One region of the Streptomyces sp. NPDC058239 genome, then DNA from elsewhere that is predicted to be linked to it. Evidence: riboswitches for the same ligand, from Rfam matches in the RefSeq annotation. Region 1 holds a riboswitch; each other region holds the start of a gene.
What was found. A riboswitch is a leader RNA that binds a small molecule or an ion and turns the genes downstream of it on or off. The one in region 1 is predicted to bind thiamine pyrophosphate.
Positions count from the first base shown of each region.

Region 2: linked by a shared signal. The riboswitch ahead of thiO (glycine oxidase ThiO) and the one ahead of ACFVYE_RS22545 (thiamine ABC transporter substrate binding subunit) in region 1 are both predicted to bind thiamine pyrophosphate.
Region 3: linked by a shared signal. The riboswitch ahead of ACFVYE_RS15560 (purine-cytosine permease family protein) and the one ahead of ACFVYE_RS22545 (thiamine ABC transporter substrate binding subunit) in region 1 are both predicted to bind thiamine pyrophosphate.
Region 4: linked by a shared signal. The riboswitch ahead of thiC (phosphomethylpyrimidine synthase ThiC) and the one ahead of ACFVYE_RS22545 (thiamine ABC transporter substrate binding subunit) in region 1 are both predicted to bind thiamine pyrophosphate.

Region 1 is NZ_JBHVWS010000021.1:49,879-57,585, forward strand. It holds gene ACFVYE_RS22535 (ABC transporter ATP-binding protein) at 85-1,110, opposite strand; gene ACFVYE_RS22540 (ABC transporter permease) at 1,113-2,726, opposite strand; gene ACFVYE_RS22545 (thiamine ABC transporter substrate binding subunit) at 2,888-3,997, opposite strand; TPP riboswitch at 4,072-4,188, opposite strand; gene rlmN (23S rRNA (adenine(2503)-C(2))-methyltransferase RlmN) at 4,230-5,336, opposite strand; gene ACFVYE_RS22555 (phosphatidate cytidylyltransferase) at 5,438-6,523, opposite strand; gene frr (ribosome recycling factor) at 6,523-7,080, opposite strand; gene pyrH (UMP kinase) at 7,261-7,707, opposite strand, start outside.
Region 2 is NZ_JBHVWS010000001.1:411,839-419,545, forward strand. It holds gene thiE (thiamine phosphate synthase) at 1-138, opposite strand, end outside; gene ACFVYE_RS01905 (Rv2175c family DNA-binding protein) at 242-607, opposite strand; gene ACFVYE_RS01910 (NAD(P)/FAD-dependent oxidoreductase) at 678-1,931, opposite strand; partial or broken gene ACFVYE_RS01915 (hypothetical protein) at 1,960-2,336, opposite strand; TPP riboswitch at 2,387-2,500, shown strand; gene thiO (glycine oxidase ThiO) at 2,498-3,682, shown strand; gene thiS (sulfur carrier protein ThiS) at 3,679-3,897, shown strand; gene ACFVYE_RS01930 (thiazole synthase) at 3,900-4,694, shown strand; gene pknB (Stk1 family PASTA domain-containing Ser/Thr kinase) at 4,816-6,732, shown strand; gene ACFVYE_RS01940 (deoxyribonuclease IV) at 6,739-7,596, shown strand; gene ACFVYE_RS01945 (DUF4396 domain-containing protein) at 7,697-7,707, shown strand, end outside.
Region 3 is NZ_JBHVWS010000011.1:106,687-114,393, forward strand. It holds gene thiD (bifunctional hydroxymethylpyrimidine kinase/phosphomethylpyrimidine kinase) at 1-14, opposite strand, end outside; gene thiE (thiamine phosphate synthase) at 11-688, opposite strand; gene thiM (hydroxyethylthiazole kinase) at 685-1,494, opposite strand; gene ACFVYE_RS15560 (purine-cytosine permease family protein) at 1,568-2,974, opposite strand; TPP riboswitch at 2,966-3,060, opposite strand; gene ACFVYE_RS15565 (hypothetical protein) at 3,427-3,687, opposite strand; gene ACFVYE_RS15570 (alpha/beta hydrolase) at 3,903-4,931, opposite strand; gene ACFVYE_RS15575 (phosphodiester glycosidase family protein) at 4,987-6,603, opposite strand; partial or broken gene ACFVYE_RS15580 (IS5/IS1182 family transposase) at 6,743-7,058, opposite strand; gene ACFVYE_RS15585 (class I SAM-dependent methyltransferase) at 7,088-7,707, opposite strand, start outside.
Region 4 is NZ_JBHVWS010000028.1:36,339-44,045, reverse strand. It holds gene ACFVYE_RS26920 (LacI family DNA-binding transcriptional regulator) at 1-4, shown strand, start outside; gene ACFVYE_RS26915 (metallophosphoesterase) at 178-1,236, shown strand; gene ACFVYE_RS26910 (hypothetical protein) at 1,419-2,243, shown strand; gene thiC (phosphomethylpyrimidine synthase ThiC) at 2,336-4,111, opposite strand; TPP riboswitch at 4,104-4,238, opposite strand; gene ACFVYE_RS26900 (YibE/F family protein) at 4,309-5,631, shown strand; gene ACFVYE_RS26895 (SsgA family sporulation/cell division regulator) at 5,712-6,149, opposite strand; gene ACFVYE_RS26890 (IclR family transcriptional regulator) at 6,251-7,021, opposite strand; gene ACFVYE_RS26885 (DUF5326 family protein) at 7,265-7,477, opposite strand; gene ACFVYE_RS26880 (cupin domain-containing protein) at 7,634-7,707, opposite strand, start outside.

The sequences.
Region 1 (7,707 bases):
CGCCGGGAGACGGCGGGCGGGATCGCCCGGCACGGCTCGGCCGGTCAAGTGAACCCGACCGCGCCCTCCGCCGGACGCGCGAGGTCAGAAGGCGGCGGGCAGGACGACGGTCTCCGCCGCGTCGAAGCGGACCCCGACCGTCGCGCCCTCCTGCGGGGCGTCCCGCAGCGTGCACTCCGCCTCCAGGACCGGACCGCCCACCGGCATCAGCTGTACGGCGACATGGCTGCCCCGGAACGTACGCGTCCCGACCGTGCAGCGCAGCCCCCCGTCCGGGGAGCCGATCCGGACCCCGGCCGGGCGCACCAGCAGATCGCACGCCCCCTGCGGCGAGCCCTTGGGCACCGGCACCTTGCCCCACACCGTGTCGGCGGCCGTGCCGGCCACCGTCGCCTCCACCACGTTGTCGAAGCCGAGGAACCGGGCGACAAAGGCTGACGCGGGCTGCTGCCAGACCTCCAGCGGCGTGCCCACCTGGGCGATCCGCCCGCCGCGCATCACCACCACCCGGTCGGCGAGGGCGAACGCCTCGCCCTGGTCGTGGGTGACGGCGAGCACCGTCGTACCCAACCGTCCGAAGAGCGTGCGCAGTTCGACTACGAGCCGTTCACGCAGGCCGCGGTCGAGCTGGCCGAGCGGCTCGTCCAGCATCAGCAGCTTCGGGCTTGGCGCGAGCGCCCTCGCGAGGGCGACACGCTGCTGCTCACCGCCGGACAGCGCGGCGACGGCCCGCCGTTCGGAGCCGGGCAGGCCCACCAGGTCGAGGAGTTCATCGACCTTGCGCTCCTGATCGCGCCGCGACATCCCGCGCATCCGCAGACCGAAGGCGACATTTGCGCCGACATCCCGGTGCGGGAAGAGCTGGTGGTCCTGGAACATCAGGCCGAGTCCGCGCCGGTGCACCGGCACCCCGGCCTGGTCCGCGCCGTCCAGCAGCACCCGGCCGCCGTCCGGCGGGTGCAGTCCGGCGACCACCCGCAGCAGGGTCGACTTGCCGCTGCCGCTCGGCCCCAGCACGCACACGATCTCGTGCTCGGCGACCTCCAGATCCACCCTGTCGAGTGCCGCCCGCTCACCGAAGCGGACCGTGGCCGATTCCAGTGTCAGCATCTCTAGAACTCCCCGGATCGGTCCGTGCGGATACGTTCGAGCAGCAGCAGCGAGAGGGCGCAGACCACCATCAGAATGGTGCTGAGGGCCATCGCCTGGCCGTAGTTGAGCTCCCCGGCCCGCCCCAGCAGCCGGGCCACGGCCACCGGCAGCGTCGGGCGGTCGGGCCGTGCGATGAACACCGTCGCGCCGAACTCACCGAGTGACACGGCGAACGCGAACCCGGCCGCCACCAGCAACGCCCGCCGCACCAGCGGCAGATCGACCTCCCGCCAGGCCCGCAGGGGTGACGCCCCGAGCACCGCGGCCGCCTCCCTCAGCCGGCCGTCCACCGCCCGCAGGACCGGCAGCATGGTCCGTACGACGAAGGGCACACCGACCAGCGCCTGGGCGAGCGGCACCAGAATCCATGAAGTCCGCAGATCCAGCGGCGGCTTGTCCAGGGTGATCAGAAAACCGAAGCCGACGGTGACCGCGGACACCCCTAGCGGCAGCATCAGCAAGGCATCGAAGCCGCGGACGAGACGCCCCGCGCGCCGGGTCAGAGCCGCGGCGGCGAGCCCGCCGATGACCAGCGCGATGACGGTCGCGACCAGTGCGTACTGAGTTGAGTTCCAGATGGCTTCGAGCGGGGCGACCAGGAAGGTACCGCCGCCGGCGTCGGCGGACCGCAGGGCGCGGTAGAAGTCGAAGCCATGGCCGCCGGGTGTGTCCAGCGAGCGCTCGACCAGCACCCCGAGCGGCAGCAGTATCAGCACGAGCACGGTCAGCAGCACCCCGCAGAGCAGCGCCCACTGCCCGGCGCCGCGCGGCCTGCGGGCGGTCTGTGCCGGGTCGACCAGCTTCAGCGCGGTCTCCCTGCGCCGTACGGTCCACGCGTGGACGGCGAGGATCGCACCGACCGCGGCGAACTGCACCAGCGTCAGCACGGCGGCTGTCGGCAGGGCGAGCAGTTGGGCGGTCTGCCGGTAGATCTCCACCTCCAGCGTGGAGTACCCCGGGCCGCCGAGGATCTGTACGACCCCGAAGGAGGTGAAGGTGAAGAGGAAGACCATCAGCGCGGCGGCGGCCACGGCGGGCGCGAGGGCCGGCAGGGTGACCCGCCGCCAGGCGGCGAACCGCCCGGCGCCCAGCACCCGGGCGGCCTCCTCCTGCCGTGGGTCGAGCTGTGACCACAGCCCGCCCACGGTCCGCACGACCACCGCGTAGTTGAAGAAGACATGGGCGAGCAGGATTGCCCAGACGGTGGTGTCGAGCCGTACGCCCCAGAGTTCGTCGAGAAACCCGCCGCGTCCCAGCAGCGCGAGGAAGGCGGTCCCGACGACGACGGTCGGCAGGACGAACGGCACGGTGACGACCGCCCGCAGCAGTTGTTTGCCGGGGAAGTCGAAGCGGGCGAAGACATAGGCGCCGGGCAGCGCGATCAGCAGGGTCAGCGCGGTCGAGGCGAGCGCCTGCCAGGTGGTGAACCAGAGGACGTCGCGAATGTCCGGCCGGGTCAGCACTTCGCCGATCCGGCCGAACTGCCAGCCCCCGTCCACCTTCAGTCCACGGCCGACGATCGCGGCGACGGGGTAGGCGAAGAACAGCGCGAAGAACGCGACGGGCACGGCCATCAGGCCGAGCCGCACCGCGCTCGCGCGCCACGCCTTTGCGCGCGCCGAGTTCGCGTGCCCGGAGCAGGCGCGCGGCCTCTTCCCGCGCGGCCCTTCCCCGTGCTCGCTCTTCCCGTGCTCGCCCCTCCCGCCCGCGTCCGTTCCGCGTACGGGGGTCTTCGCTACTTCACTACGAGCGAGGACCACGACTGAACCCACTGCTCACGGTTCTTGGAAATCTCGTCGGGGGCGACGGTCGCCGGCCTGTCCACCGTCGCACCGAACTTCGTGAAGAGTTCCGGCAGTTCCGCGCTCTTGGTGACCGGGTTCACGAACATGTTGAGTGGCATGTCCTCCTGGAATTTCTTGCTGATCAGGAAGTCCAGCAGGGCCTTGCCACCCGCCTCGTTCTTCGCGCCGTTCAACAGACCCGCGAATTCGATCTGACGGAAGCAGGTCCCGGTGGCGACCCCGGTCGGGGCCTCGGCCGGCTGCGGCTTCGCGTACAGCACCTCGACGGGCGGGCTGGAGGCGTACGAGACGACGAGCGGCCGGTCGGCCTTGGCCTTCTTACCGCCCGCGGAGCCGGAGAACTCCTCGTTGTACGCCTGCTCCCAGCCGTCGACGACCTTGACGCCGTTGCTCTTCAGCTTCTTCCAGTAGTCCTGGTAGCCCTTCTCGCCGTAGGTGGCGACGGTGCCGAGGAGGAAGCCGAGGCCGGGCGAGGAGGTCCCGGCGTTCTCGGTGACGAGGAGGTTCTTGTACTCGGGCTTCGCCAGGTCGTCGAAGGACTGCGGCGGCGCGAGCTTCTTGTCGGCGAAGTACTTCTTGTCGTAGTTGATGCAGATGTCGCCGGTGTCGATCGGGGTGACCCGGTGCTCGGCGTCCAGTTGGGTGCCGGCCGCCACCTGATCGATGCCCTTCGCCTCGTACGGCGTGAAGAGACCGCTGTCGAGAGCGCGGGAGAGCAGGGTGTTGTCGACACCGAAGAACACATCTCCCCGCGGGGAGCCCTTGGTCAGGATTTCCTGGTTGAGCGCGACACCCGCGTCACCGCTCTTCAGCACCTTGACGGTGTAGCCGGTCTCCTCGGTGAACTCCTTGAGCACATCCTTGGAGGCGTTGAAGGAGTCATGGCTGACAAGAGTCACGGTCTTCGAACCGGAGCTCTTCGTACCGCCGGAACCGGAGTCCGACTTGTCGGAGCTCCCGCATCCGGCAAGTGCCGTGACGCCGAGCGCGGCGGCGACAGCCGTCGCCGCAAGCTGCTTGGTTCTGCGTGTGGTGCTCATTGTGGATTCCTCCTGGGTTTTGGCCAGGAAGAGACGCGGCCCTGCCCCTGGAAAAGCGGGCAGGGCGCAACAGCATGAGTTGATGACCGAACTTCCTACCCGGAATGACCCGGGCGAGGTTCAGAGGGTCTGCGGCCGACCTGTTCTCGGTGCCGCACTCTCAGCGCTGTGGCGCTCCCCTGTCGGAATATGAAGTTGATTTCAGGCCCAGGCTACACGGGCCGTTCCGGCCTCAGCGCTCGGCTGCCGCCAACTGCCCGCAGGCCCCGTCGATCTCCTGGCCGCGGGTGTCCCGCACGGTCACCGGCACTCCGTGTGCCGCGATCGCGTCGACGAACGCCTTCTCGTCCTCGGGCCGCGAGGCGGTCCACTTGGAGCCGGGCGTCGGGTTCAGCGGGATCAGGTTGACGTGCACACGCTTGCCCTTGAGGAGCCGGCCGAGCCGGTCACCACGCCACGCCTGGTCGTTGATGTCCCGGATCAGCGCGTACTCGATGGAGATGCGGCGGCCGGACTTCTCCGCGTACTCCCACGCGGCGTCCAGCACCTCGCCCACCTTCCAGCGCGTGTTCACCGGGACGAGCGTGTCGCGCAGCTCGTCGTCCGGTGCGTGCAGGGAGACGGCGAGACGGCACTTGAAGCCCTCGTCGGCGAAGCGGAGCATCGCGGGCACCAGGCCCACGGTGGACACGGTGATCCCGCGCTGCGAGAGCCCCAGCCCGTCCGGCTCGGGGTCGGTCAGCCGGCGGATCGCGCCGACCACCCGGTTGTAGTTGGCGAGCGGCTCGCCCATGCCCATGAAGACGATGTTGGAGAGCCGCGCCGGACCACCGGGGACCTCCCCGTCGCGCAGCGCGCGCATGCCGTCCACGATCTGGTGGACGATCTCCGCGGTCGACAGATTGCGGTCGAGACCGGCCTGCCCCGTGGCGCAGAACGGGCAGTTCATCCCGCATCCCGCCTGCGAGGAGATGCACATCGTCACCCGCTCCGGGTAGCGCATCAGGACGGACTCCACGAGCGTCCCGTCGTGCAGCTTCCACAGCGTCTTACGGGTGGTGTCGTCGTCACAGCTGATGTGGCGGACCACCGACATCAGGTCGGGGAACATCGCCTCGGCGAGCTTGTCCCGCGAACCGGCCGGGATGTTGGTCCACTCTGCCGGGTCGTGCGCGTACCGCGCGAAGTAGTGCTGTGAGAGCTGCTGGGCGCGGAACGGCTTCTCGCCGATCGCGGCGACGGCTTCCTTGCGCTCGGCGGGCGTGAGGTCGGCGAGGTGCCGCGGCGGCTTCTTGGCTCCGCGGGGCGCGACGAAAGTGAGTTCTCCGGGCTTAGGCATGGTTCATCCAGTGTCGCAGACAGAACAGTGAGGGCCCGCCGCCCTGTGGACAACGGACCCTCACTCGCAAAAGCCCAGGTCAGGGCGGCAGAACTCGGGGATCAGCCGGAACCCACGAACAGCACCAGCAGCAGCCAGACCACCGGGGCGGTCGGCAGCAGCGAGTCCAGCCGGTCCATGATGCCGCCGTGGCCCGGCAGCAGCGTGCCCATGTCCTTGATCCCGAGGTCCCGCTTGATCATCGACTCGCCCAGGTCACCGAGAGTGGCACTGGCCGCGACCGCGAACCCCAGCAGCAGTCCCTGCCACCAGGAACCGCCGTCGATCAGGAACTGCATGCACAGCGCACCGGCGACCATCGCGAAGGCGACGGCCCCGAACAGGCCCTCGCGGGTCTTTCCGGGGCTGATGCGCGGCGCGAGCTTGTGCTTGCCGAAGCGCCAGCCGACGGCGTACGCACCCGTGTCGCTGACCACGGTCAGCAGCAGGAAGGTGAGCACCCGCTGAGGGCCGTCGTCCGCAGTCAGGAGCATGGCGACGAAGGTGGCCAGGAACGGTACGTAGAACGCGGCGAACACGCCGGCCGTAACGTCCTTGAGGTAGCCCTCGGGAGGCTCGGTCATCCGCCAGACGAGCACCGCGAGTGCGGTCAGCGCCATCGCCACCCAGGCGCCCTCGGCGCCCCGTGCGTACCCGGCCACCACCATCGCCGCGCCACCGACCGCCAGCGGGATGAGCGGCGCCTTGATGCCCTTGCGCTCCTGCAGCCGGGAGGTGAGCTCCCACAGGCCCACGACGACGGCGACGGCGATCACACCGACGAAGACGGCCTTCACGATGAACAACGAGGCGACGATGATGGCGCCGAGCCCCACACCGACCCCTATTGCGGATCGCAGATCACGGCCCGCACGTTTCTTCTGCGGGGGCGGTGGCGCGGTGGACATGGGCTCCTGCGGCTTCTCGTCACGGAACAGGGGGCCGTCGCTCAGGCGTGCGGCCCCCTGGTCCCGGTCATCACGGTCGTCAGCGTCTCTACCTGCGTCGGGAACGTCCGGCACTATGGGCATGGGCCGAGTCTGCTGGGCGCCATACACATCGTATGCAGGACCCGCCGGAGCTGCCTGCATCTCGGGCGTACCCCAGTGGCCGGCTCCCTGCGGGGCGCCCCAGGAAGAGTCGTTCATCAGACTTCGAGCAGCTCGGCTTCCTTGTGCTTGAGCAGCTCGTCAACCTGTGCGACGTACTTCGCGGTGGTGTCGTCGAGCTCCTTCTCGGCGCGACGCACCTCGTCCTCGCCGGACTCCTTGTCCTTGACCAGCTTGTCCAGGGTCTCCTTGGCCTTGCGGCGCACGGCCCGGATGGAGATCTTGGAGTCCTCGGCCTTCGTCTTCGCGACCTTGATGTAGTCGCGGCGACGCTCCTCGGTGAGGTCCGGGAAGGTCACCCGGATGATATTGCCGTCGTTGCTCGGGTTGACGCCGAGGTCCGAGTCACGGATGGCCTGCTCGATGTTGCGCAGCGCGCTCTTGTCGAACGGCGTCACGACAGCCATGCGCGGCTCGGGCACCGAGAACGAGGCGAGCTGGTTGATCGGGGTCAGCGCGCCGTAGTAGTCGGCGACGATCTTGTTGAACATCGCCGGGTGCGCACGGCCGGTACGGATCGCGGCGAAGTCCTCTTTCGCAACGACGACGGCCTTCTCCATCTTCTCCTCGGCCTCAAGGAGGGTTTCTTCGATCACCACGTGCTCCTGCGTGTCTTGAGTGGGCCCGGCGTGCTCGGGCCCGGCGGGTCCTGCGTCGCGTCCTCACCTGCACGGTGTCCGACCGGCAGGCCGTTGTCCATCCTTCGGGACCTGTCCCGGGGTGTTCCCCGCAGGCCCCGGACCTTCCCTTGACTTCCCGGGAAGGTCCCCCGGTTCTCAGGCCCGGGTGCCCTGGTCACTCACGAGCGTGCCGATCTTCTCACCCTTGACCGCGCGGGCGATATTGCCCGTGGCGGTCAGCTCGAAGACGAGGATCGGCAGCTGGTTGTCACGGCAGAGCGTGATGGCGGTGGCGTCGGCGATCTTGAGATCGCGGGCGAGCACCTCGCTGTACTCAAGGGCGTCGAACTTCACCGCGTCGGGGTTGGTCTTCGGGTCGGAGTCGTAGACCCCGTCCACCCCGTTCTTGCCCATCAGCAGACCCTGGGCGTCGATCTCCAGGGCGCGCTGGGCGGCAGTGGTGTCGGTGGAGAAGTACGGCATCCCCATGCCGGCGCCGAAGATGACGACACGGCCCTTCTCCAGGTGGCGCACGGCGCGCAGCGGGATGTACGGCTCCGCGACCTGCCCCATGGTGATGGCGGTCTGGACGCGGGAGTCGAT
Region 2 (7,707 bases), on a different contig from region 1:
CTTGTCGCGCAGCTGGACGATGTCCACCCCGCTGGAGAGGACGGCGTCGAGGAACGCGGGGAGGTCACCTTGGCGCCTGCGGGCGTCCGTGCACAGATAGAGCCGGGCATCGGACAGCAGTGCGCGAGGCGTGGACATGGTGCGTTTCCCCCTGAAGAGCCTTGCGGAGCGGTTGTCGGTACAGCACGGGGGTGCGGGCCGCGCACTCCTGCGCGGCCCGCCCCTCACATACGGACTGCGGTCAGACGGCGAGCGCCTGGGCGCGGCGCTTCACCTCCGTGCCGCGATTCTCACTCAGCGCCTGGGCAGGGGTGCCCGGCAGGGTCGGGTCGGGGGTGAAGAGCCATTCCAGCATCTCTTCGTCGGTGTAGCCGTCGTCCCTCAGGAGCGTCAGGGTTCCGGAGAGACCCTTGACCACCTTGTTGCCGTCGATGAAGGCGGCAGGCACCTGCAGCGTCCGGTTCTCACCACGTCGTACGGCGATGAGCTGGCCCTCCTTGACCAGTTGCCGCACGCGTGTCACCTCGACATCGAGCATTTCGGCGATGTCGGGAAGGTGGAGCCAGGCAGGGACGAGAGCATCGATCTTTGCGTCAATCTCGGTCACAGGGACAAGCGTGCCATCCCGGACCGACAGTCGGTAGCCGGGCCGACCGTACGGGGGTCGGGGTACGCCGTCAGAGGGTCGCCGACTTCAGCGGTACGGAGGGGTCGGCGGCCCGTGCCGGATCGAGCCGGACCCCCGCCTCGATGAGCTTGCGCCCCTGCGCCAGATCGCGTGGCCGGCCGACGGCGAGGACCGCGACCAGGACGCCGTCCCGCAGCCAGCACACCGACCAGGAGGGACCGGCCGGATCGCCGCGCCACAGCAGGGTGTCGGCGCTCCCGTGGTGGCCCGCGTACTGCACGAACCGGTCGAACTGCTCGGACCAGAAGTACGGCACGGGGTCGTACGTCTGCGGCGCCGGGCCGTCCTCGGCCCCCGCCCCGATGATGTTGGCGGCGGCGGTCCGAGGGCCCTGGAGGGCGTTGTCCCAGTGGTGGATGAGAAGGCGTTCGCCGTACCGCAAGGAGGGGAACGAGGCGCAGTCACCGACCGCGTACACATCGGGGAGCGAGGTGCGCAGCGCCCCGTCGGCGGTCACCGATCCGTCGGGGCCGAGCGCGATACCGGAGCCGGCCAGCCAGCCCGTGGCGGGCCGTGCGCCGATTCCGACGACGACCGCTCCGGCCGGGATCGTGCGGCCGTCCGCGAGGATCACCCGGCCGGGTTCGATGCGGGCGACCCGGGCTCCGGTGAGGAGTTCGGCGCCGCTCTCGGCGTACCAGGCGGTCATCGGGGCGGCGACCTCGGCGGGCATCGCGTCCGCGAGGGGCCGGTCGGCGGCCTCGACGACGGTGACCTCGCAGCCCGCGGCGCGGGCCGCGGTGGCGAACTCGGCGCCGATCCAGCCCGCGCCGACGACCACGACGCCGTGCTGCCCGTCGAGTACGGGCCGCAGCCGTGCCGCGTCGTCGAGGGTGCGCAGCAGATGGACGCCGGGAACACCCTCGGCGCCGGGCAGGACAACCGGTTCGGCGCCGGTCGCGATCACCAGGACGTCGTACGCAACGGGTCCTGACGGGGTGTCCAGCTCATGCGCGCCCGGTCGTACACCGGTGACTTCGCGGCCCAGCTGCAGATCGATGTCCAGCGCCTCGAAGTCGACGTCGAAGGCGGAGTCCTCGGCCTTGCCGAGCAGTACCGCCTTGGACAGCGGGGGCCGGTCGTAGGGCTGGTGCGGTTCGGCGCCGATCAGGGCGACGGAGCCGGTGAAGCCCTGTTCCCGCAGGGCCACCGCCGTCTGCACGCCTGCCATGCCCGCGCCGACGATGACGACACGGCGTCCTGCCTGCCGGTCCGGCTGCTCTGACTGCTGCTGCTCGCTCACCCGTACACCTTAAGCATCTGACGGTTCGTCAGGAAGAGGGGAACTCTTCGACCGTGCTCGTACCACTGCCCTCCTGCGACTCCCACTCCCACCGCTCGTCCAGCCGGACCCGGCCGTCCGCGAGGTCGACGACAGTGGAGACACAGTGACCGGAGGATGTCGTGCCGTCCTGCTTCAGCTGGACGGAGGGGCACCTCCCATGCCTTTGAGGCCATGGGGGAGGAAGTCGAGGGTGTCGTCGACGCGGGTACCGACGAGATGGCCGCGGACCACGTCGCCGCCCGCGTACTCGGCCCAGACCTGGCCGTCCTTCTCGTGGTACGTGAAGCGGGTACGGGTACCGACCTGTCCCGGGGCCTGGTCGGCGACCGGTGAGAGAACGAGTCCGTCGAGCGAACGGGCCACGGTGGCTGCTCCCTTACCCGGTCCGGGGGACGGGGTCTAGGGTGGCGACGTAAAACACTCGCGGGAGCCCGGACGCACCGGGCTGAGAGGGAGGCTGGGGCGGCCTTCGACCGTACGAACCTGATCCGGGTCATGCCGGCGAAGGGAGGGGCTGGACGCCCATGCGTTCTTCTCGCAACGGAAACGGATCCGATGTCCTTGTCGTCGGGGGCGGGATCATCGGTCTGGTGACCGCCTGGCGGGCCGCGCAACGCGGACTGCGTACCGCGGTCGTCGATCCCGAACCGGGTGGCGGAGCCGCCCGGGTGGCGGCCGGCATGCTGGCCGCCGTCACCGAACTCCACTACGGCGAACAGATGCTGCTGGGCCTCAATGTCGCCTCGGCCGCCCGCTATCCGGCCTTCGCGGCCGAGCTGGAGGCGGCGAGCGGACAGGGGACGGGCTTTCGCGCCTGCGGCACCCTGGCCGTCGCGCTGGACTCCGACGACCGTGCCCATCTGCGGGATCTGCACGCCCTGCAGCAGCGTTCGGGCCTGGAGTCGGAGTGGCTCACCGGCCGCGAATGCCGCCGCCTGGAGCCGATGCTCGCGCCGGGCGTCCGCGGCGGTCTGCGGGTCGACGGCGACCACCAGATCGATCCCCGCCGGCTGGCCGCCGCACTGCTGACCGCCTGCGAGCGGGCCGGGGTGATCTTCCATCGCGGATGGGTGGAACGCCTGACGGTGACACACGACCGGGCCGCCGGAGCCGTGCTCGCCGGGGGTACGGAGCTCGCCGCCGACCAGGTCGTACTCGCCGCGGGCAGCCTCAGCGGCCGGCTCCCGGGGCTGCCGGACGAGGTCGTGCCGCCGGTCCGGCCGGTGAAGGGACAGGTGCTGCGGCTGACCGTGCCCGCCGCGTACGCACCGTTCCTCACCCGGACGGTCCGGGCCGTGGTTCGGGGCAGCCATGTCTATCTCGTACCGCGCGAGAACGGCGAACTGGTCGTCGGCGCCACCAGCGAGGAGATGGGCTGGGACACCACCGTCACCGCGGGCGGCGTCTACGAGCTGCTGCGGGACGCCCACGAGCTGGTGCCCGGCATCACCGAGCTGCCGCTCACCGAGACCCGGGCCGGTCTGCGCCCCGCCTCCCCCGACAACGCCCCGCTGCTCGGCCCCACCGCCCTGCCCGGCCTCCACCTCGCCACCGGCCACCACCGCAACGGGGTGCTGCTGACCCCCGTCACCGGCGACGTCATGGCGGAGTTCCTCACCACAGGCGAGCTGCCCGAGGTGGCCCGCCCCTTCACCCCGCACCGTTTCTCGTCCGCCGCCGTCTCCGTACGTCAGGAGCAGCCCGCATGACCGATTCCGCGCCCCTCTCCGTGTCCGTGAACGGCGAGGTCCGTCTCCTCGCCGCGGGCACCACCCTGGACACCCTTGTCGCCACCCTGACCGCCGCGCACTCCGGCGTCGCGGCCGCCGTCAACGAGACCGTCGTCCCGCGCGGCCAGTGGTCCACCGCCGCACTCGGTGACGGTGACCGCGTCGAGGTCCTGACCGCGGTCCAGGGAGGCTGACCATGTCCGACGACCTCTTCACCCTCGGCGACACCGCCTTCGGCTCCCGGCTGATCATGGGAACCGGCGGGGCGCCCAGCCTCGACGTGCTGGAACGCTCCCTGACCGCCTCCGGTACCGAGCTCACCACCGTCGCGATGCGCCGCCTCGATCCGACCGTGCAGGGCTCGGTGCTCTCCGTGCTCCAGCGGCTCTCCATCCGCGTACTGCCGAACACGGCGGGCTGCTTCACCGCGGGCGAGGCCGTGCTGACCGCCCGGCTGGCCCGCGAGGCGCTCGGCACCGACTGGATCAAGCTGGAGGTGGTGGCCGACGAGCGGACCCTGCTGCCCGACCCGATCGAGCTGCTGGACGCCGCGGAGACCCTGGTGGACGACGGCTTCACCGTGCTTCCGTACACCAATGACGACCCCGTGCTGGCCCGCAGGCTCCAGGATGTGGGGTGCGCGGCGATCATGCCGCTCGGCTCCCCCATCGGCTCCGGCCTCGGCATCCGCAATCCGCACAACTTCCAGCTGATCGTCGAGCAGGCCCGGGTGCCGGTGATTCTCGACGCGGGCGCCGGGACGGCCTCGGACGCGGCGCTCGCGATGGAGCTGGGGTGCGCGGCGGTGATGCTGGCGTCCGCGGTGACCCGGGCCCAGGAGCCCGAGCTGATGGCCGCGGCGATGCGGCATGCGGTGGAGGGCGGGCGGCTGGCGTACCGCGCGGGCCGGATCCCGCGCCGCCACTTCGCCGAGGCCTCGTCGCCGGTGGAGGGACGCGCGGTGCTGGACCCGGAGCGCCCGGCGTTCTGACCCACCGGACCGCCGGCGGCGGCTGCGGCACGCATGTCCCTGTCACGGCTCGGCTGCAGTACGGCCCCGGGTCCGCCCCGGCCGGTGGGCCGTGTCCGTGGCGGCTCGTAGACTCGCATGCGTGGATACGACCCTCCAGGACCCTCTCGTCGGGCAGCTGCTCGACGGCCGCTACCGCGTCGATGCCCGCATCGCCGTGGGCGGCATGGCCACGGTCTACCGGGCCGTGGACACCCGGCTCGACCGGGTGCTCGCCCTCAAGGTGATGCACCCGGCGCTCGCCACGGACGCCTCTTTCGTCGAGCGCTTCATCCGCGAGGCCAAGTCCGTGGCCCGGCTCGCGCACCCCAATGTCGTCGCGGTCTTCGACCAGGGCGCCCAGGGGCAGTACGTCTACCTCGCGATGGAGTACGTCGCGGGCTGCACCCTGCGCGACGTACTGCGCGAGCGCGGCGCCCTGCAGCCGAGGGCCGCACTGGACATCCTGGAGCCGGTGCTCGCCGCCCTCGGCGCCGCGCACCGGGCAGGCTTCGTGCACCGCGACATGAAGCCTGAGAACGTCCTGATAGGGGACGACGGCCGGGTCAAGGTCGCCGACTTCGGTCTCGTACGAGCCGTGGGCGCCGTCACCAACACCACCGGGTCCGTCCTGGGCACCGTCTCCTATCTCGCCCCCGAGCAGATAGAGCACGGCACGGCGGACACCCGCACCGATGTGTACGCCTGCGGTGTCGTCCTGTACGAGATGCTGACCGGCTCCAAGCCGCACGCCGGCGACACCCCCGCCCAGGTCATCTACCAGCACCTCAACGAGGACGTCCCGGCCCCGTCGGCCGCCGTCCCGGGGCTCCCCCTCGAACTCGACGACCTGGTGGCCTGCGCCACCGCCCGTGACCCCGAGGTCCGCCCGTTCGACGCGGTGGCGCTGCTCGCCGAGACCCGCGCGGCCCGCTCCGGCCTCACCGACGCCCAGCTGGACGCCGTGCCGCCGCAGGCTCTCGCCGAGGTGCACGACGCCGCCGAGGACCGCACGAGCGTGATCCCGCGGCTGCTCCCGGCCGACCAGGGCGTCGCCCACCACACCAGCCGGCTGGAGATGCCCCCGCCGACGCCGCCGCAGCCCGCGCCGCACGGCCTGCGTCGCCGCGGTCCGCGACGCTCCGTCATCGCCGTGGTCGTCGCGGTGCTGCTGGCGCTGGGGATCGGCACCGGTGTCTGGTACATCAACTCCGGGCAGTTCACCCGGGTCCCCTCGGTACTCGGCCAGACCGAGAAGACCGCCCAGAAGCGGCTCTCGGACGCCGGCCTGGAACTCAAGAGCGTCAAACGGGCCTACAGCGACACCGTCGAGCGCGGCAAGGTCATCAGCAGCGACCCCGAGTCCGGCGCCCGTATCCGGGGGAACGACACGGTGACGCTCGTCGTCTCGCGCGGCCCGGAGATCGTGAAGGTGCCCGATGTCCAGGACCTCTCGCTCGGGGATGCCAGGCGCGCGCTGAAGGAGACGGGTCTGGTGCCCGGCATGGTCACCAAGGAGTTCAGCCAGGAGACGGGACGCGGCGAGGTGATCCGCACGGACCCGGTGGCGGGCACCGAGCGCCACCCGGACTCCGCGGTCGCCCTCGTCGTCAGCAAGGGCGCTCCGGTCGACGTCCCGGATGTCACCGGGCTGTCCGTCGAGGACGCCACCGCCGCGCTGGACGAGAAGGGGCTGAAGGCAAAGGTGCTGCCCGACCGGGTCAGCTCCCCCGAGGACGCGGGTGACATCGCCCGTCAGACGCCGGGCGAGGGCACCGAGGCCGCCGAGGGCGACACCATCACGCTCACGGTCTCCGAGGGACCGCGGATGATCAACGTCCCGGACGTCATCGGGAAGGACGTCGACGACGCCAGGAGCGAGCTGGAGGACGCCGGCTTCGAGGTCAAGGTCGACCGCCCGTTCCTGTCCTTCGGCGACACCATCGACAGCCAGTCCGTCGACGGCGGCCGGCAGGCCCCCGAGGGCAGCACCATCACCATCAAGACCAAGGGACTCTAGATCCACATGCGCAACCCAGTCGGCGGCCATGTTCCCGTGGCCGGCGGCCTCGCCAAGGTCGGCCTCCCCTACGCCCGCGAGATGGGGGCGGAGGCCGTCCAGGTCTTCGTCGCCAACCCGCGCGGCTGGGCGACACCCGCCGGCAACCCGGCCCAGGACGAGCGGTTCCGCGCCGAGTGCGCCGCCGACTCCATACCGGCGTACGTCCACGCTCCGTACCTGATCAACTTCGGTTCGCACACCGTGGCCACCGTCGAGAAGTCCGTGGACTCGCTGCGCCACTCACTGCGCCGGGCCCGCGAGATCGGCGCCCTGGGCGTCGTGGTGCACACCGGATCGGCAACGGGCGGCCGGCCGCGCGAGCAGGCCCTCGCACAGGTACGCACGCACATGCGGCCGCTCCTGGACGAGCTGACGCACGACGACGACCCGTATCTGCTGCTGGAGTCGACCGCCGGGCAGGGGTTCTCGCTCTGCTCGCGGACCTGGGACTTCGGCCCGTACTTCGACGCACTCGATGCCCACCCCAAGCTCGGCATCTGCCTCGACACCTGCCACATCTACGCGGCGGGCCACGACCTGACGGGCCCGGCGGGCATGCGGCAGACGCTGGACCTGCTGGTGGACACGGTCGGCGAGGGCCGGCTGAAACTGATCCACGCCAATGACTCCAAGGACGTGGTGGGAGCCCACAAGGACCGGCACGAGAACATCGGCGCCGGGCACATCGGCGAGGAGCCGTTCCGGGAGCTTTTCGCTCATCCGGCGACCGCCGGTGTACCGCTGATCATCGAGACGCCGGGCGGCAAGGAGGGGCATGCGGCGGATGTGGCGCGACTGAAGGGGCTGCGCGACCGGGGCTGAGTGCCTCGCCCCGTACTGATTTCCCCATTGAGGAATACCCCATGGGGGTATACGGTTCTTGCTGTCGGCAGGAACCGCTACTCGGCATTGGGGGATCGCCATGCGGCACGA
Region 3 (7,707 bases), on a different contig from region 1:
GGCGGCGCGGTCATGCGTGGCTCTCCTCTCGGTTGCAGGTCCATGCCCGGGCGTATGCGCGGGCCGCTGCTCGGGGGTCCTCGGCGGCGCAGATGCCGGAGACAGCGGCGGCGCCCACCGCCCCGGCGTCCCGCAGACGTGGCAGGTCGGCCGGGGTGACGCCGCCGATGGCCACGGCCGGCAGGTCGCTGAGCCGGGCGAGGCGGGCGAAGCCGGCATGGCCGAGCGCGGCCGGGGCATCCGCTTTGGTCCGGGTCGCGTGGAGCGCGCCGATGCCGATGTGGTGGACACGTGCCGGATTCCCGGCGGCGGCGCGCAGTTCGTCGGGGGTGGCGGCGCTCAGGCCCAGGACCGCGTGCTCACCGATCAGTTCGCGTACCGCGGCCGGCGGCAGATCCGACTGGCCGACGTGGACCCCGGTGACGCGCGCCCCGGCTGCCCGGGCCGCCAGGAACACATCCACACGGTCGTTGACGATCAGCGCCACCCGTTCGGGGACCACGGCGGCCACCTCCAGAACCGTACGCAGGAACGTCCTCCCGGCGGCGTGCTTCTCCCGGACCTGCACGGCGGTGACGCCTCCGGCCACCGCCAGGGCGACGGTCTCGGCCACGCTCCGGCCGCGGGCCGCGCACTGGGCTGCGTCCGTGACCAGGTAGACCGACAGATCCACCGGTGCCGCGGTCACGAGAGCACCGCCGGCTCGGCGAGGTCGGATTCCTCCAGCGCGGCGAGCGCGTCCAGGAAGGAGACGGCGAAACTGCCGGGCCCGGAGGCTTCCTTCGCGGCGAGCTCGGCGGCGACCGTGTACGCGGTCACTGCGGCCACCGTCGCGGCGAACCGGTCCTCGTCGACCGCCGCGAAGGCCGCCATCACCGCACCCAGCGCACAGCCGCCACCTGTCACCCGGGTCAGCAGGGCATCCCCATGGGTGTTCCGGGCGCTGCGCACCCCGTCGGTGACGAAGTCGACGGGCCCCGACACGGCGACCACGCAGTCGGTTGTACGAGCCAGCGCGCGTGCTGATTCCTCAGCGGCCTCGACGCCGTGGGAGGAGTCCACGCCGCGACCGCCACCGCCGGCGCCCGCGAGCGCGATGATCTCGGACGCGTTGCCCCGGATCACGGTCGGCCGCAGCTCCAGGAGCTCTCGTGCCAGCGTGGTACGTACCGGCAGGGCGCCGACCGCCACCGGGTCGAGCACCCACGGCGTACCGGCCGAAGCCGCTGCCCGCGCTGCTTCGACCATGGCGGAGCGCTGCTCCGCGTGCGGGGTGCCGAGATTGACCAGGACGCCTGAGGCGATCCGGGCGAACGGGCCGGCCTCGTCCGGAATGTCGACCATGGCCGGTGAAGCGCCCAGCGCCAGCAGGACGTTGGCGGTGAACCCAGTGACCACCGAGTTGGTCAGGCACTGCACCAGCGGGGAGTCCGCCCGCACGCGTGCGAGGGCCTGCGGGACGAAGGCTGTGTGATCGACGGATGTCGAGGGCATTCGGAGTCGCTCCGTGCGGGAGGGGATGCTGTCGGGACGCCGGGGGCCGTCGGGATCCGTCGGCCGACGGCGGTCAGTCCTGCGGTCGGTGACGCAGCCGCAGCGGCGCGTATACCGCCAGGGCCACGAGAAACGCCACGTAGTACGAGAGGTCGGCGCCGTGCAGGGCAGCCGCCACCGGGCCCACATACAGACTGGTGTCCATGAACGGCACGGCGGCGGCGAAGGCGACGACGAACGCCAGCAACGGGGGCCATCCGGGCTGTGCCCGGGTGGTCTCGACGGCGAGGTCGATCGCGGCGCCGCCCCGCGCCCGGGCCCGGGCGAGCCAGTCGACGACGACGATCGCCACGAAACCGGGAATCCAGTAGCCGACGAACAGCAGCACGTTCTGGAAGCGGGCCGTGGTGTCGGCGGCGTGCATCCACAGCACCAGAGGGAAGCCGAGCACGGCGGCGAGGGCGGCAGCCGCCGGGCGCGGAAGGCGCACTCCCACGGTCTGCAGCGCCAGGGAACCGCTGTAGTCGTTCATGGCGTTGCTGCTGAGGGCCGCCAGCGCCACGGCGAGCAGTCCGAACGCGCCCAGCACCCCGCCGCCCAGCAGCTCGTCCACGCCCGCGGCGGTCTGGTCGGTCAGCACCGAGGCACCCCACAGGCCGAGTGTCTGTACGGCGACGAAGGACACCACGAGGCCGAGCAGCGTGCACCAGAACATGCGTGGGCGCGAGGTGGTGCGCGGCAGGTAGCGGCTGAAGTCGCTGGCGTACGGAGCCCAGGACAGGGTCAGACTCAGCGCGATGGTGCTGGTCAGGACGAACGCGCCGACCTGGTCGGCGCCGTGCGCGGTACCGGTGCCGGCGGGGTGGACACCGTCGAGCAGTCGCCAGGCGATCAGCGCGAATGCGGCGGCGAGTACGAAGGTCATGACGATCTGAAGCCGGTGGATGGCCTCGTAGCCCAGCACGCCGAGGGCGCCCTGGGCCACCAGCATGACCAGGACACCGAGCCAGAACGGCCAGCCGCACAGCCGCGCGAGCGCGTCCCCGCCGAACAGCCCGATCAGCGCGTCCCAGGCGACCGAGGACAGCCACTGCAGGATGCCGGGCACCGCCACGCCGCGGCCGAAGGCGAGCCGGGCCAGCGGCAGCTGCCCGGCACCGGTCTGGCTCCCCCAAGTGCCCAGGTAGGCGGTGGGCACCGCGCCGAGCACGGTGCCCAGCACGACGGCGGTGAGCGCGGCTGCGAAGTCCAGGCCGAGGGCGATGCCGACGGTGCCGGTGAACACGCCGGTCATGGTCAGATTGGGAGCGAACCATACGGTGAACAGGCGCCCGGGACCGCCGTAGCGGTTGCTCTCGGGGACCGGCTCTATACCGTGCGCTTCCACACGGAGGTCGCCGGGGGCCGTCGGCATCCGTCCGTCGAAAACGGCCGGTCGGCCGTCGGCGGGCAGACCGCCGGATGCATGCACCAAAGGCATGGAAGACATCCCTCCGCCAGTACGAACTGGTTCAGGTTCGACGGGTGTGATCTCAGCCCTCGGATGGGGCACCCCGTGTCCGGTACGACGGACAGACTAACCCGATCGCTCCGGCCCTCACCTCGCCGGGACCGGTACTCCGAAAGGATCTCCGACAGGAGCAAGGGGCTGCTCGGCCCGGATGGTCTGCCGTCGACGTCGTGATGGGAGCCCCAGCGGGAGGTGAGCCGGGTCACCCCCCGCGGCCGCCCTCGTCGCTGATCCGCGCGGCGCGAGGGCGGGGCGCTCCCGGTCCGGTGTCCGGAGGAGGCCGTCGGCGCACAGCACGAGGACGGCCTTCCGCGAGTCGGCGTTCAGCGGTTTCGAAGAGCACCCCGCCCCGCGGCCTGCTCCAGCGCCTCACCGTCATCGCAGCACGTGACCCCCGCCATGCCCTCCCTCGGCGTGCTCGCTCACCTTTGGCCGAGCTTGATGTGCTCGGTCAGGTTGCCGAGCTCGCTGCCGAGTTTCTGCACGGGGTCGGCGAAGGAGGCCAGGGCGGACTCGATGTCGACCGCTGCGGCCGTGTGATGCTCCATGACAGCTGCGTGCTCCAGCCGTGCCCACACGGCGGCTTCGGCCACCAGCGCGTCGCGCTGAGGACTGGCAACCGGGTGCTGGGATGCCTGGGTGAGCAGCTCGCGGGCCCTCTGGGCAGGGGTGCTGTCGTTCATGGACCGAATCTTTCCAGCGAAGGCCGGGCGACATGCGGTTTCGGGGGCGGGACACTCGGGCCGAGCCGGTGGTGGAATGGCACAGCATGCGGACGAGCTCTCCGTAACCGGTGACGATCCCACGCTCTCCCCCGCCCGGCCGGGGGCTCGTCCGATACACGGCCGACCATGGCGCGGCGGAGATGCCCGGGCGGATGATCTCGGCACATGGCCGGTCAGCCGTCGGCCCGCAGAGCGTGGAGCAGCATCGGCAGCGAGGAGTGCAACTCACGCTGCCAGTACGCCCAGCCGTGGGTCCCCGGTCCGTAGAAGTGGGTGGTCACGTGCTTCGCGCCGTTGCGTCCGAGCTCGCTCGCAAGGGCCTGGTTCTGCCTGTTGAAGTCCGCTTCGAGCGCGCTCGTGGTGCCCGGCGGGTCCAAGGGGCCGGTGGTGCCGTCGCCGCAGGACAGGTAGACGGGGATCGACTTGAGGCGCTTGGCCAGGTGGAACGGGTCGTGGGCCGCCCAGACATCACGTTGCGCGACCGGGTCGCCCCAGACCCTCAGCGGGTCGTTGCCCTGACCGGCGAAGAAACCCATGATGCGGTTCATCGACTCGTCGTTGAGCAGCGGGTGCACAGAGCCGGAGTACGCCGCAGCTGCCTTGAACATCCCGGGGTGCCGGGCGGCATACAGCAGGGCGCCCTGGCCACCCATCGAAAGTCCCGCCACGACGCGGTTCCTGCTCGCCCCCCAGTCGTGCTCGAGGAGGAGGCGCAGCTCCTTGGTGTGGAAGGTCTCCCACGCCGGGTCACCACCCTGGCCGTAGTTCCACCAGTCGCTGTACCAGCCGTTCCAGCCGGCCTCCGGCATGACCACGAGGACGTCGCGCAGGCTGTCGGTCCGCGCGACGTCGGTCTGGCTGGTCCACGACGTGTAGTCCCCGCAGCAGCCGTGCAGCAGCCAGAGGGTCGGCCAGTGCCGGCTCCGGTCGCTGGGGTCCCAGCCATCGGGCGTGAGCAGACGCACGTTCACCGTCCGGCCGCCGAGGGCCGGTGAACGGACCGACAAGTCGACCTGCCGGTCGGCTACCTGGGTGAAGGCGACGACCTCTGCACCCCGGGTCGAGGGCCCGAGCCCGCCCGCTTCCGCGGCGGGTGACACCGTCGACGCGGTGGCCGGCGCCGCCGGTATCGACGCCAGAGTGAGCAGCAGCGCGGCAAGGACGAGCAGGAGGCGGGCTCGGCGGATCGGTATGGCGGTCATGGCGGCTCCTGACGGTGGGTGGTCGCTGGCTCGGGCCTTCTCGGACCGGGCTCGGTCAGCCCCGGTCGGGCAGGATCAGCAGCGCGTCCCCGACGGGGCGTTCACCGGCCGCGTCGGACGGGTCGTTGATCACTTCTCCGTCGACCACCATGGTGGTCGACCCGCCGCCGTCAAGATTGACCGCGTCGCGCAGGCCGAGTGCCCGGGCGACGGCTGCGCTCTCGGGGATGCTCAGCCCGAGCGCGTCCGTGCTGCGTCCGTCGGCCGTGACCAGTACGGTCCTGCCGGAGGCGTCCACCCCGGCCAGCGTGCGTGGATTGCGCTTGTGCACCCAGCCGTAGTAGAAGCTCGCGTTGCCGGGCTGCACCATCCCGTCGGTCGCAGGCGTGACGTGCAGACGTCCGTCGCGGACCAGTTCGGGACCACCGTTGAGGATGCTGGTCGCCGGTGACGGCGAGACCTTATGGCCGCTGCCGTCCCGCAACGTCCTCTCGACGCGCAGGGGCCGGCCGACCTGCGCCAGAGCGGCCAGGGTGGCGACACGGGTGCCGGTCGCCTGCACGGAGCTGCCGCCGGCCGGCAGCGGTCCGCCGCGTGGTGAGCGCAGCTCCAGGACCCGTCCGCGGGTGTCCAGTACGGCCTCGAGGCCGTCTCCCTGTGGCGTCTGCCGACCGTATTCAGGCGTGAAGGCGACGAGCTCGTCGCGGTCGGTGCAGGTCACGTCGTGCAGGGGCAGCGAGGTCGGAGTGTCGTCGGCGGTGCCGCCGCAGTTCCTGATCAAGCCCGGTACGCGGTCGATGCCGTCCAGGGGTTGCGACGCGTCCCGGCCGACGACTCGCCCCTTCCAGGTGAGCCGGGCGACCCTGCTGTGCCGGCCGGAGTCGCGTATCACCAGGCCGGGGCGCCCGTTCACGGGCTCGCTCAGCAGCCGGCCGTCGTAGACGCCGACGCCGGCCGGATCGCCCGGTGCTCCGGCGCGCGGGTCGAGGACGAAGAACCCGGCGTTGACCGCTGCGGTCGCGCCGGTCGCGGCCGCCAGCTCGCTGGTCTTCTCGCGGTTCTCCAGATCGGGACCGTACGACGCCTTGAGCCCGCCGCGGAACCGGTCCGGGTCGATGGTGAGCACGTCGATCCGCCACGGGCCACTGTCCGAGGGGTTGCCGTCCCAGCCGGTGTAAACGGCGGACCCTGCGTACCCGGCCCCTCTCAGCCGGGTGAGCTCGGCCGTCGCGGCGGACTGCGAGTCGAACTGCCCGACCCGGACCCGCCACCCAAGCGTTCCACCGGCGTAGTCGGCGACGGCCGGAGTCGTGACTTCCTCGACCCGGGCGTCGAAGCCGTCCTTCTGAGCGTCGGCAGTCAGCTCGTCGGCGCTCGCCCGGTCCTTCAGCGCCGTCGGCGGCGCGTCGGGGTCCGGCGATGTGGCACCGCCGGGTATGGAAACCTCGACCGTCCACGCAAGCGCCGGGGCGTCGGCGCCGCGCACGATCCGTGTGAGGGTGACACCGGGCTGCAGCGTCCGCGTGCTGCGGGTCTCGGTCAAGCCGACGGCGCCCAGCGGCAGGGCACGCGCCGGCCGCGGACGCGGCTCGGAGGAGGCAGGCGCCGGCACGGCGCCCACCACAGCCAAGAGGGCCAGGACCGTAGACGCGCCGAGCAACTTGCTGTTCACGTACCCCCCCTTGGAAAGAACGGCCCAGCAACGGTGCGTGCGACAGCGACCACCAGTCAAGACGTGTGCACGTCAATACTCCCGGTCCGTTGCCCCTGGATCCCCTTGAGCACGGACTGAGCTGGAACACTGGCTGCACGAGTTGAGAACCGCATGAGTCCCGATCCATCGGCTTCGGACATGTCAGGTCCCCTTGAGGGCCCGCAAGTTGACCGAATCGATCGCCCACCTCGACCAGTCCGGTTCGCCTCGGGAGCCGAACTCGTCCGAACCAGATATTGCAGTTTCGCCCGTACCCGGGCTCACGAGCATTACGCGAACCAGCGGTGCGCGGTGGCTCCGGATGGGCCGAACACCGACGGGACCTGTCCCCCGGTGCCGCCCGTGGTCGCCACGACGGTGATCGCGGCCAGTACCTCCCGGTCTCCGTACCGGAGCCGGCCACCACCGTGGGGCGTTTCGGCGCCCCGGCAACACCCGGCGGCTACGCCCTGCGCGTCATTTTCTTGACCAGCCTGGCAAGAGCGGAGGATCCGCCGCTGTGCTCGGCCTCGTTCAGCGCCTTCTCGATCTGGGCGAAGTGGTCCTTGCGCGTCCGGCTCAGGTATTCGTTCGAGATCAGCGGCTCGGCTATCTTCCAGGCGCGGCGGTGGTCACCCTCGTAGTGGGCGACATAGGCCTTGGCGAGTTCGACCACGTCCTTGAACGGAATCCCGTCGGTGTAGTCCCGGTCGACGACATCCTGGACGGCCGACATCAGCTTCAGCTTCTCGTCGGTGTCGAAGGCGTCCTCGGCTATGGCCCGCAGCACGTCCTGCGGGATCGGCTTGACCACCTCGAAGGCCAGTGTGGAGCGGATGGGCGGCCCCGCGATCTCGATGTACGGCAGCAGCAGACCGGTGCTGTAGTGCAGCCACGGCAGCCGGGGGCTGGCGAAGTCCTGGTGCAGCAGCACGGAGCCTGGCTCCAGGCGGGGCAGGAAGCGCTCGGCCACACAGCGGAAGACCCGCGCCGTCTTGGCGATGTCGACGTGCAGGAACTCGATGGGGCTGTGGTCCTCGGGGTCGGAGGTCTGCCAGATGTCGCCGGGGTGCAGCTCGATGA
Region 4 (7,707 bases), on a different contig from region 1:
TTGATCAGGCGATTTCGGACCAAACGGTCGGTGAACCTGATGTGCGTCCGGATTCACCACCCCTGGTGCGTCACACAGCACGATCCGCATTCCTATGATGGGCGCACGACACCGCGGACCGCCCCGACCAGCAGGGCCCGTCAGGTGTACGGCGGCGCGACGGTGGTGGAGGGGTCGATGACACAGGGGGCCGGTCAGGAACCCGTGGTGCGGACTGCGACGTTGCGTGACTTCCGCGTACCGCCCTATGCGCAGACTCCGGTGCCGCCTTCACCGCCGCACCCGGGCAATGCCGTTCCGGGAGACGAACTGCCGGAGGGGTACACACCCACCGCGCGCGACCTTCCCGTGATCAACCGCGGTGACACGGTCCAGGTGCGGGCCGTTCCCGACCCGCGGCCCGTACCGGAGCCGGGACTCGGGCCGCTGTACGTCGTCGGCGATGTCCACGGCTATCTGGACGAACTCCACGCCGCCCTCGCCGAACAGGGCCTCATCGACACCGAGGGCAACTGGTCCGCGGGCAATGCCCGGCTCTGGTTCCTCGGCGACTTCACCGACCGGGGCCCCGACGGCATCGGTGTCATCGACCTCGTGATGCGCCTCTCCGCCGAGGCCGCGGCCGCGGGCGGATACTGCAAGGCCCTGATGGGCAATCACGAACTGTTGCTCATCGGCGCCAAGCGGTTCGGCGACACCCCGGTGAACTCCGGCGCGGGTACAGCCACCTTCCAGGCCGCCTGGCTGCTCAACGGCGGCCAGAAGAATGACATGGAGCGTCTTCAGGACGTCCACCTCCAGTGGATGTCACGGCTCGACGCGATCGTCGAGGAGGACGGGCATCTGCTGATGCACTCCGACACGACGGCGTACCTCGACTACGGCGCCACCATCGAGGACGTCAACGACACCGTGCACGCCATTCTCACGCGTAACGACGCCGATGAGTGCTGGGACCTCTTCCGGAAGCTCACCAAGCGGTTCGCCTTCCGCGACGAGGCGGGGCCGCAGGCCGTCCGGGAGCTGATGTCGGCCTATGGCGGTCAGCGCATCGTCCATGGTCACAGCCCCATTCCGTACCTTCTCGGCGAGGTCGGCTCGGAGGACGGCGAGGACGGTTCCGGCCCCGTGGTCGAAGGCCCGCACGTGTACGCCGACGGGCTCGCCATCGCCATGGACGGTGGAGTGACCATGGCCGGAAAGCTACTGGTCGTCCAACTACCCCTGCATGACTGACGTTCTTCTGGGAAGACGCACCCACGACCTGACCACGACGACCGCTGGGCCGATTTCCGGAAACCCCCTGTCACCCCGTGCCGTGGGCGCTCTACCATCGGCGTATCAGTAGCAGGCTCTCCTCCGTTTCCGCCCAACTGCCCGGTCCGAGCGGGTACTCAGGCCCTACGGAGCATCGGGGGATGCACATGAACAGCGCTCCGCACCTGCTGACCGAGGACCGCCCGGAGTACGAGCGGATCCTCGACGACGCACTGCGTCACGCCCATGAACGACCGGATCTGGCCGCGGTCGGCGAGCGGCTCAACGCCGTGCAGCTGCGCACCATGGCACTGGACGCCACGGCGCTGATCACCGCGACGGCCGCCACCGAGTACGAGCACTATGTGAAGGCCCGCGAAGAGCTGCGCAGACCGGCCGAAGGAGCAGGCCAGGATCCGGGCCCCGGGTCCGGCACTGACGGCCCGAACCAGTCGGGCGCCGGCATAGGAGCCGTCGTCACGGTCCTGGCGCCCGTGCTGGCCGGCACGGCCGCGTTCATATTCCTGCTGTCCGGCTATCTGCTGAGACTGCTCAATCCGCCGCCATCCTTCGCCTCCACCATGGTCGCCGCGGGCTGGTTCTTCGCGGCGGTCATGGCCGCCGCCATCCTGGCCGCCGCCGTCGGACTGCTCATCACCGCGCTGCGCAACGGTTCGACGTCGCAGCCCGCCGAGGATGCCGAGAACGAGTTGCCGGAGGATGTGGCGCGCGCGAGAGAGGCATGGCGCCACGCACTGCTGGAGCGCGGCATACTGCCGTTCCTGCGGGACGCGCTCGCCGACCCCGACGCCGGCCGCGCGTCGCGCACACCGCATCGTTCGGCGAACCGCATCCCGAAGATCGGCTACAGCCGGCCGGACTTCACCAGCCCGGACGACGGCCCGGCGGCGGGCCCCCGCCCGACATTCACCAGCCCGGACTTCACCAGCCCCGACTTCGGCGGCCCCGAGCACGAGTTGGACTGACCGGGTCCGGGCACCGGGCCCGTACCGACGACGGGACGCCGTCCCGAGAAGCCCTGGCCTCTCGGGACGGCGTCCCCTTGTGCGCGTCCCACTCAGTCCGCGATCGGCAGATAGACCCGGTTGCCGGCCGCCGCGAACTCCTTGGACTTCTCCGCCATGCCCGCGTCGATCTCCGCCTGGGAACCGCCGTGTTCACGACGGATGTCCTGGGAGATCTTCATCGAGCAGAACTTCGGGCCGCACATCGAGCAGAAGTGCGCCGTCTTCGCCGGCTCGGCCGGCAGCGTCTCGTCGTGGAACTCCCGAGCCGTGACCGGGTCGAGAGCCAGATTGAACTGGTCCTCCCAGCGGAATTCGAAACGGGCGTCGGAGAGCGCGTCGTCCCAGTCCTGCGCCCCCGGGTGCCCCTTGGCGAGGTCCGCCGCATGGGCCGCGATCTTGTACGTGATGACGCCGGTCTTCACATCGTCCCGGTTGGGCAGGCCGAGGTGCTCCTTGGGCGTGACGTAGCAGAGCATCGCCGTGCCCCACCAGGCGATCATCGCCGCACCGATGCCCGAGGTGATGTGGTCGTACGCCGGGGCGACATCGGTGGTCAGCGGGCCGAGCGTGTAGAACGGCGCCTCCTCGCAGATCTCCTGCTGCAGGTCGATGTTCTCCTTGATCTTGTGCATCGGGACATGGCCCGGGCCCTCGATCATGGTCTGGACGCCGAACCGCTTGGCGATCGTGTTCAGCTCACCGAGCGTGCGCAGTTCGGCGAACTGGGCCTCGTCGTTGGCGTCGGCGATCGAGCCGGGGCGCAGCCCGTCGCCCAGCGAGTACGTCACGTCGTACGTGGCGAGGATCTCGCAGAGCTCCTCGAAGTGCTCATACAGGAACGACTCCTTGTGGTGCGCGAGGCACCACGCCGCCATGATCGAGCCACCGCGGGAGACGATGCCGGTCTTGCGGCGGGCGGTCAGCGGGACGTAGGGCAGGCGCACGCCGGCGTGGACCGTCATGTAGTCGACGCCCTGCTCGGCCTGCTCGATGACGGTGTCCTTGTAGATCTCCCAGGTCAGCTCCTCGGCCCGGCCGTCGACCTTTTCGAGGGCCTGGTAGAGGGGAACGGTGCCGATCGGCACGGGGGAGTTGCGCAGAACCCACTCACGGGTGGTGTGAATATTGCGGCCGGTGGAAAGGTCCATGACCGTGTCGGCGCCCCAGCGCGTCGCCCATGTCATCTTCTCCACCTCCTCCTCGATGGAGGACGTCACCGCGGAGTTGCCGATGTTGGCATTGACCTTCACCAGGAACCGCTTGCCGATGATCATCGGCTCGATCTCGGGGTGGTTGACGTTGGCCGGCAGCACGGCCCGGCCCGCGGCGATCTCCTCGCGCACCACCTCGGGTTCGACGTTCTCCCGGATCGCCACGTACTCCATCTCCGGGGTGATCTCGCCCCGGCGGGCGTACGCGAGCTGGGTCACCGGCCGCCCGTCCCGGCTGCGGCGGGGCAGGCGCGGGCGGCCGGGGAAGACCGCGTCGAGGTTGCGCAGCCCGCCACGCGGCGGGGTGTGCTTGAGCCCGTCGTCCTCGGGTCGGGCGGGGCGGCCCGGATACTCCTCGGTGTCGCCGCGCGCGATGATCCAGCTCTCCCGCAACGGTGCGAGCCCGCGCCGGACATCGGTCTCGGTGGTGGGATCGGTGTACGGGCCCGACGTGTCGTACAGCGTCACGTCCTTGCCGTTGGTGAGGTGCACCTGACGGACCGGCACCCGGAGGTCGGGGCGTGAGCCCTGGACGTACCCCTTGTGCCAGCCGATGGACTTCCCGGCCTCGTCGCTCTGGTTCGAGGCAGGCGTGCGTGCGTCCGATGTGGTCATGAGACCTACTCCCTACGCCGGCATTACCCGGTAACAGGTTCGGCGGTCGGCGCAGCCTCCTCCCGTACGGATGTACGGATATCAGCGCCCTCTCAGCCCGGTGCTCCGAGCTCCCGCGTGTGCAAAGGTTCCTCCACGCTAGCGCCCTGTCCGGCGTAATGAACAGAGGGCCCTTCTCTTCTTGCAATGATCGGCCGGTGACGTCCCCCCATACCGACCCCGAACCGCAGGGCCATCAGCACGGCCACTCGCACAGCCATGGCCCTGCCGAGCCCGTCTCCAAACATCTGCGCAAGGTCATCGCGGCCGTGCTGATCCCGTTCGCCACCGCGGTCGTCGTCTGCCTGGCGGTGCTCTGGCCGGGCGGCGCGCCCCCGCACGAGCGGACCGGTGTCGGTTTCGACCGGCAGACCCAGCAGGGAAAGGTGGTGAATATCGACAAGGTGAACTGCAAGGACGTGAACGCCGCCCAGACACCCATCAGCGGCGAGACCACCCCGCCGTCGGGTAGCGGGCCCGGGCTGTGCGAAAAGGCCACGGTCGAGGTGACGACCGGTCACGACAAGGGACGGACCTTCGTCGAGATCGTTCAGCCGGACGCACCCCGTCAGTTGCACGAAGGGCAGGGCGTGATCGTGGCGTACGCCCCCGACGCACCCCATGATCTGCAGTACTCGGTGACGGATGTGAACCGGAAGTTCCCGATGACGCTGCTGGCCGGGATCTTCGCCCTGGTCGTGATCGCGGTGGGCAGGATGCGTGGGGTGATGGCACTGGTCGCGCTCGCCGTGTCGTTCGCCGTGCTGACCCTGTTCATCCTCCCGGCCATCCTCCAAGGCTCGAATCCACTGCTCGTCGCGGTGGTCGGGGCAAGTGCGATCATGCTGATTGCGCTCTACATGTGCCACGGCCTGACCGCCCGCACGTCGGTCGCGGTGATCGGCACACTGATCTCACTGCTGCTGATCGGGCTGCTCGGATCTCTTTTCATCGGCTGGGCGAGCCTGACCGGCAACACCGACGACAGCACCGGCCTCATCCACGGCCTGTACCCGCACATCGACATGAGCGGTCTGCTGCTGGCCGGTGTCATCATCGGCTCGCTCGGAGTACTCGACGATGTGACGGTCACCCAGACATCGGCGGTCTGGGAGCTGCACCAGGCGAACCCGACGATGGGTGCCCGGGGGCTCTACCGGGCAGGGATCAGGATCGGGCGCGATCACATCGCCTCGGTCGTCAATACGCTGGTGCTCGCCTACGCGGGCGCCGCACTGCCGCTGCTGCTGCTGTTCTCGATCGCCCAGAGCAGCGTGGGGACGGTGGCCAACAGCGAGCTGGTGGCGGAGGAGATCGTACGAACGCTGGTCGGCTCGATCGGACTGGTCGCCTCGGTGCCGGTGACGACGGTGCTCGCTGCGCTGGTCGTCTCCGCGGACCGCACAGGGGCCGGCGCGGAAGCCGGAGCTTCGGCACCTGTACGGACCGGGAAAGGCCGTCGTCGTAGGACGAAGCCTTGAACGCCTCCATACGGAGAGCGATTCACCCATTCAGCAGGTGTTGTGTTCGACCGGGGGGCCGGTCGGCGGCGCCGCGCTCCTCAGCCGGCGTTCTGTTCCTCGGCGAGGATCCGGCCCAGGGCCTCTTCCAGGTTGCCCTCGAAGTCACCCAGCGTGCACTCCTGCCCGAGCGGCACGAGTTTGTCCGTCCGGTCGAGAAAGGCCACAAGCGGTGCCGTACCGGCCCTGAAGAGGGCGCGATCCGCGCCCACCTGAAGTCGGATATGTACGTCGGACAGCCCCTCGGGCTCCGTGGGCCCGATATGCACATCACCGTCGCCACTGGGGCTGTTGAGGCCGTCGAGCAGCAGCTCACGGCCGAATGCCCAGGTGACGGGGGCGTCGCCGGGCAGATGGAAGGTCATCCGGATCGCATACGGATCGCACACTTCGTACCGGAGCTCCACCGGGATCCGGAAAGAGAGCTCCTCGGAGACGAGGAAGCTCATCATGACCTCAGCTTGAACCGACTCGCGCATCGTCCAACCCCGCAGTAGATGAATCTGGCCAGGAATGATCCCCCATGGCCCTATTGACGCCATCGTGGTGCACGCGATAGCAGATCACAAGGAGTGATTTTTCAGATACTGATAGAGAACACGAACGAGCGCAAGAGGCTGGCCACTTCGCCACGTAGTTGTTCGACTGCGGGGAGCAACCGATCTTCCCGCTCCAGAGGTACCGAAATCGCCATCGCTGCGGCAGTGAATCCGGCTGTGATCGGGATGGCTGCGCAGACCGTCCCCAAGGCGTACTCCTGTCGTTCGATGACAGGTTCCACTCGTTCCAACGACCGCAATCGTTCAAGAAACGCCGGGCGATCCCTTACCGAGTAGCGGGTCAGCGGCCGCACAGGGTGACGGTCCAGATGGTCCTCGCGGGCCTTCTCGTCGAGCTGGCTCAGCAGACACTGGCCGATCGCATGGGCATGCCCGGTCTCCCGGAAAGATGCCCACTCGTCCACCGCGGGTGTGGCGGGGTTGTCGGCGACCGCGATGAGTTCGATCTCACCCTCGCGGTAGACGGCGCAGTACACCGGTGCGCCGATGGTGTCACGCCAGCGGCTCAGCAACTCGGTCATTCTGCTGCGACGATTCTGCAGCGAACCCTCGTCGACCAGCCGCTCAGCGGCGGTCCCGAAGAGGAACACGCCGTTCTCCCGGCGCAGATAGCCCTCATGGGTCAGGGTGCGCAGCAGATGGTAGGCAGTGGGAAGGGGAAGGCCCGCTTCCCTGGCCAACTGTTTCGCGGGCGCTCCGTCTCGATGGGCGCCCACAGCTTCCAGCAGCCTCAGCGCTCGCTGGACCGAACCGATCAGCGTCGGGACAGCAGTGCTCGATGCCGTGGTCAACGGTCACCCCCAGGCATGGTGACGGGCGGTCAGCCCGCCTGTGGGGGCCGCCCCCACAGACCGCCGCATGACTGGGGTCCGGAGGCCGAACGCCGTACAAACCACTGGTCAGGGTGGTAACGGACAGTAAATTCCCAGGTGGTGGCAGCGGACTGCCACCATATCGGCCGCATCCGCAAGGGGTGTCGTTTCGTCTTGCACTTAGCTCAGCTGGGCTAATCCCCCGGCCGGCTTCCGATCGTCCTACCAGTCGCTACGTGACGAAGAGGACGACATGAACTTGCGTACGACGAAGACGAGTCCGCCGACCAGGATCACGAAGACCAGAACCTTGAAGAGCAGACCGATCACGAACCCGACCACGCTGGCGATCAGACCGCCGAACACGACGATCGCGATGACCGGCACCGCGATCCACTTCACCCACCATGGCATCTCCGCGAATATCTCCCGCACGGCCATCGTCCTTGCCTCGTCTCTGTGAGTTCCTGTTTCGATACCTCGATGCTAGAGGCGCAAAGGGAGCCGGCGGGGGGTCCACAGCCCTTGAAGTCCCCTGATCGACCCCTTAGGGATCCCTGAGACCGGAGCCCTGTCCTCCGTAGGAGCTGCTCAGCTTTCCGGCGGGGAGAAGACCACCATGACCCGCAGGTCCTCGGTGATGTGGTGGAACTTGTGGGCAACAC